2 regions of the Neobacillus sp. NRS-1170 genome follow, and region 1 is predicted to be linked to the other one. Evidence: riboswitches for the same ligand, from Rfam matches in the RefSeq annotation. Region 1 holds a riboswitch; the other holds the start of a gene.
What was found. Region 1 has a riboswitch for cyclic di-GMP ahead of ACIFOT_RS12830 (hypothetical protein). Riboswitches for the same ligand answer to the same signal wherever they lie in the genome.
Positions count from the first base shown of each region.

Region 1 (2,400 bases):
AATCTATACGATATTCAACAAAGAGCCTATACCGAGGGCACAGTCGAACAAATTAATGATCAGTGGATATTTTTTGATGAGGAGACGGAAGAAGCTGCTATGCTGGAGGATTACCTACAGCAGGAAATTGAAGTTTTCCGGATGAATCGATGGAAAAAAGGGATTTTGTATGAATCAGGGAAAATTCGAATCGGGAAAGAAGCGACCATGCTTCGTGACCATGACTTGGTGAGAATCCGGAAGCATTTAGTCTACTCTCTTGAAAGGCTTTTAGAAGGAGTTAATGATGACGCCTTCTTCCAATTTGTTACCACACTAAACTCGTTAAACTTTTCCATTTACGATTGTATTTATTGCTACAATCATCTCTCATTTTTATCGGATGAACACCGTAAAGATGGCGTAAATTTTATGGTTTTTGATAATCAAGAGCAAATTTGCAATGTTCAGCATCATTTTTTCTACTTTGAAAAGGTCAACGACCGCTTCGAATTCACTTTAAATACCGGAAAAAGGCTTATCATCGAAAAAATGATTTCATGAATCTAAAAAGGCAGGGATTTTCCCAGCCTTTTTTAGTTTCCAATTTCATTATATAAATTAGGAAAAATTTCGTAAAAAAAGCATAAATAAAAAGGCTGTCTTTTTTAGACAGCCACTACTTGTATAAATATTATGGATTTAAAAAGGACATTGGCAGTTGAACAAAGCCTAAATATAATACTAGCAAAAATGCCACTACAAACTGAATCCAAAATACAGAAACTCTCCTTTGGCTAGCAACTCTGCCAAGAATCATTTCAAATAAACCAATTACCCAAAGACCAGCGATTGCTTTTAACCAATACATTGGTGTAATATTTCCAACCCCATTTAATTTGGCTAGAAGCCCAATTCCTGTTGCTATAATGAGTAAGTACAGTACCCTTAAAATCATTTGAACGATTTTAGCACCTTTTGCTTTTCCTCCTTTATGTAAGGAAAGAGCCACGAAAAATAATATTAGAGCTAAAACCCATGAAGTAATATGAGCGTGAATCATTGAATTGCCTCCTTATGTATGTTCATTTCATTTATTCCGAAACTATCATACCATAGGGAGTTCCAAAAATCGAAAAAAGTATGTTCTAATAAAGATAATTAATATGAAATTGTTACTAACTCATGTCAGAAATTTTTTTGAGTTTTTTTATTGTTATCATTGGCCCGTTTGAAACAATTGGTGGAATCATAGCAATAACATGTCCCTCATTCGGCAGCATAAAATCAATAACAGGTGAACTTTCGTCGATTTTTCTTCCGAAAGTGGTGCCAATTTTTTTTACTACGCTTAATAAATGATCGTTATTACGGAATTGAATAGGAGTTAATAATATTTTACCATTCCGTTCACAGTACACTTCGTTTGGTCCATTCACCAAAACTTCTGTAACATCCGTATCCATTAAAAGTGATTTAATTGGCCCAAATGCATGAAAAGGTGTTAGCATCTTGAGCTTTGGAGTAGATGTTTGATTTCCAGAGGAAGAAATCTCTTTTTTCAATCCTCCATCGGTTTGATTACTTTGTTCTTGAATGCGCAGTAATAGGCCCATTCAGTCGACCTCCTCTTTCGGGAACTGGCTGGCATAGTGCTGATGCACTTTAGCCCCTTTAGCTTTGCGTCACTGATTTTCATCAGTTTTGCCTTTATCGAGAATCAGTAAATTTATTTTCGACTGTTCTAATAATCATCATAGTAGAAATTTACCTCATATAATATCCTACTAATCTATCATTTATAACTTTAAACAATAGTCATTTTGACTCATTTTATTGTTTTTTTGAAAAGGCTATTTTCAAAAAGATTGTTGTTTTTCGTAAAAGTTCATCAACCGGTATAACTAGATTCTTCGTGGAATCTTTCCGTAAGAACTTTTGCGAAAATGGCCTAACAACTTAGTAAATACCCTTAATTAAGCCCCAAAAGCAACATTTTTTACGAAAAGAGCCTTTGATAAAAAACTTTATTTGGGCGAAAGAATCACATTACACCCGCCCAATCATAGAATGTAAAGATATAAAAAAAAAAAGGGTGTTGAACATGCCAGCAATTGTTGGAGTTGCACAGGTCATAACACTTGGAAGCAGCTCTGTTTTCCATATTGGAGATGTCTATAAAATCATGCCATTTGCTGCAGCCAAAACATTCTCCGGCGCAGGCTCTTTTAATACAGGCGATATATTAGATGTTAATAACCAATTAAGTACAACAAATACCTATGATCCAGATACGATTGACCAGCCAATTTCCTTTAACCTGTAATAATTGGGGGGGTATTGATGAACTTTTATATTCAGCAGAATATCCAGATTAATTTTATCAAAATTGGCGGCATTACCAATTCCTCCGTCCTGCAA
Region 1 is NZ_JBITPF010000027.1:67,825-70,224, forward strand. Features, by position in the region: gene ACIFOT_RS12820 (DUF2777 domain-containing protein) at 1-543, shown strand, start outside; gene ACIFOT_RS12825 (YisL family protein) at 674-1,042, opposite strand; gene ACIFOT_RS12830 (hypothetical protein) at 1,158-1,595, opposite strand; cyclic di-GMP riboswitch class I at 1,612-1,698, opposite strand; gene ACIFOT_RS12835 (spore germination protein) at 2,084-2,305, shown strand; gene ACIFOT_RS12840 (spore germination protein GerPB) at 2,323-2,400, shown strand, end outside.

Region 2 (2,400 bases), on a different contig from region 1:
GGTTTAATTCGCTTCGCTATTTCTCTATGACAGGCAGCCAGTATTTCTCCCGCCTTTTTCATCGCTTCAATTTCACGTTGTGACTTAAGGACAATCATGTAAGGGGCCCCTTCCTTTTTGTTTAATTTTATGTAGGTTAAGCAATATTGTTCGTTATAGAAACATACTTATATAAAAATTATACTTTAAGACTAAATTGGCAACACTATTAATATTAACTCTATCCGATTATTTTTTCAAAATTACTTATAGCCTCGGTAACTTAACCATTAATTCTCAAAGTTCATAATTTTGTCATAATCCTCCGTTCGTAATATGGTACTTACATATTCTTTTTGGTAGAATTAACATATAAACAATAATAAATAGGTGTGTGAGGCTCAATGATTGGTGACCGCGTAAAAAAATTTCGCTTAGAGAAGAAAATGTCACTATCCGAACTTGCTGAGCAGGCAGGTGTTGCTAAATCTTATTTAAGTTCACTTGAAAGAAACCTGCAAAAGAATCCTTCGATTCAGTTTCTTGAAAAGATTGCTGCTGTACTAAATCTTCCTGTGGAGCATTTAATACATGAACAAATAGATAAAACTGAGTTAGATAGTGAATGGATGAATATTGTGAAAGAAGCCATGAATTCTGGTGTATCAAAAGATCAATTTCGTGAGTTTCTTGAATTTAATAAGTGGCGGACAAACCAAAACAATAACCAATAGGATTTTTGCACAATGAAAAGAAAAAGCATTCTACAAAACATAAATTTTTTGTAGAATGCTTTTTCTTTTCCCATATGTACTCAGATGTTTTTAGTTATTAGCTCTTTTACCTGATGTTGATTGAGGAATTCCCGTACTTCTTCTAATGATAATCCGAGCTCTTTCGCCTCTAATATAAGACCCATCCATTCCTCGTCGATGACATCCATTTTTCTTTCTGTAATCACCATCGTTTTCACCCCTAAAATACATTCGTATTCCAGGTAGCCCGGCCATCATAGTAAGCAAATACCTACCTTAGATCCTCGGCTTTGCGTCCCTGTTTTTCAACAGGTTTGCCCTTTTCTGTCTTTAATGAAACTAATTCATCACCGACTTACCAATCATCACTAACATTTCTAGGTCAATATACTTAATCGTTTTCGATATGTTCATTATATATAGTCCATTTATAACAGGGTGTTAGATTTTGTCATTTTTTTATAAAATTCCAACAATTTTTTAAAACAAATAATCCCAAAATCCTACAAAATATCCCCTTTTGTTTTACATTTCTAGCTGTTTAAATTGGAAAAGGGAGGAAAATTACGTCGAATTCCCCTTTTAATTTCCAAAATCCCTTATTATATTTGGTTTTAATATTTGTCTAAAATGTGACTAAGAGCATATAATGAAACCAACATAAAAATATACTTAATATTAATAATATTCCAATAATAATAAGAGGTGATGTACCTTGACCTTTATTCATGTCTTAAACTTCTCGATTCCGATTGCATTTATGGTATTTGCAGGATATTTTCTTGACCGCATGTGTAAACCCGCAAAAACAGAAGAAAAAGCTGGCGAAGAGTGAACTGTTAACGGCTCCTCTACGACACAGCTTTTTTTATTTTAACTTACTTTGTACCTTTAACTCGTAATTTTTAAAAATGGAAGAATTGGTTTTTACACCTTTTTTGGACATGATTTGATTAAAACGAATCAGCTTTTCATTTAACTTTCTTTGTAGGTTTTCTTTTTCATTACTATCATCTGTTTTTTTAATTAAATCCTCGATCGTCATTAATTCTTGACGTAAATGACTTTCCTCCTGGGTATATCCTGCATTTTTCAGCAATTTATAAGCCATCCGCAGCTCCTCGGGAATTCCCGACAAATCCTCTAGCTGCATTGGTTTACCCAATCCTGGAAGATTTTCGAACTCTCCATCTTTATATGCCTTTTTAATACGGTCTTCCGAGACAATTTGAAACATGTCCATGTTAAAGCCTCCTTTTTACCATATATGTAAGTTAATTATATCAATTTCTAAGTTAAATTTTTAAGTTAACGTCTTTAAGGACAAGTAATTATTTCTATTCAGTTGGGGCATGCTACATGCGTATACGAAAGGAGTGTTGAGTTTGGCTCGTGGAGAACATTTTAACCACAAAAGGAAACACCATCCAGGTGAGTTTCCTCAGAATAGCCTTGCGGAAAAGCATGGAAAGGAAGCCATTGGCGACGAAGAATTCATTGTAACCCAGGAAGCATTTAAGAATAGAATCGAGGAAGACGGAGGACGCGGTGATACCGCCCGTGTGCTGCCGGAACAGACAGAATAAAAAGGCGTGAGCAACTCACGCCTTTTTTCCTTTAGAATGTTTGTTTTAAGCTTCTAACCATCTGGGAAAATTCAATATTT
Region 2 is NZ_JBITPF010000025.1:234,729-237,128, reverse strand. Features, by position in the region: gene map (type I methionyl aminopeptidase) at 1-98, opposite strand, end outside; gene ACIFOT_RS11310 (helix-turn-helix domain-containing protein) at 384-713, shown strand; gene ACIFOT_RS11305 (anti-repressor SinI family protein) at 794-943, opposite strand; cyclic di-GMP riboswitch class I at 973-1,063, opposite strand; gene ACIFOT_RS11300 (DnaJ family domain-containing protein) at 1,603-1,977, opposite strand; gene ACIFOT_RS11295 (hypothetical protein) at 2,120-2,320, shown strand; gene hutH (histidine ammonia-lyase) at 2,352-2,400, opposite strand, start outside.
Region 2: it holds a riboswitch for cyclic di-GMP, as region 1 does, so the genes downstream of both, ACIFOT_RS11305 (anti-repressor SinI family protein) here and ACIFOT_RS12830 (hypothetical protein) in region 1, are expected to answer to the same signal.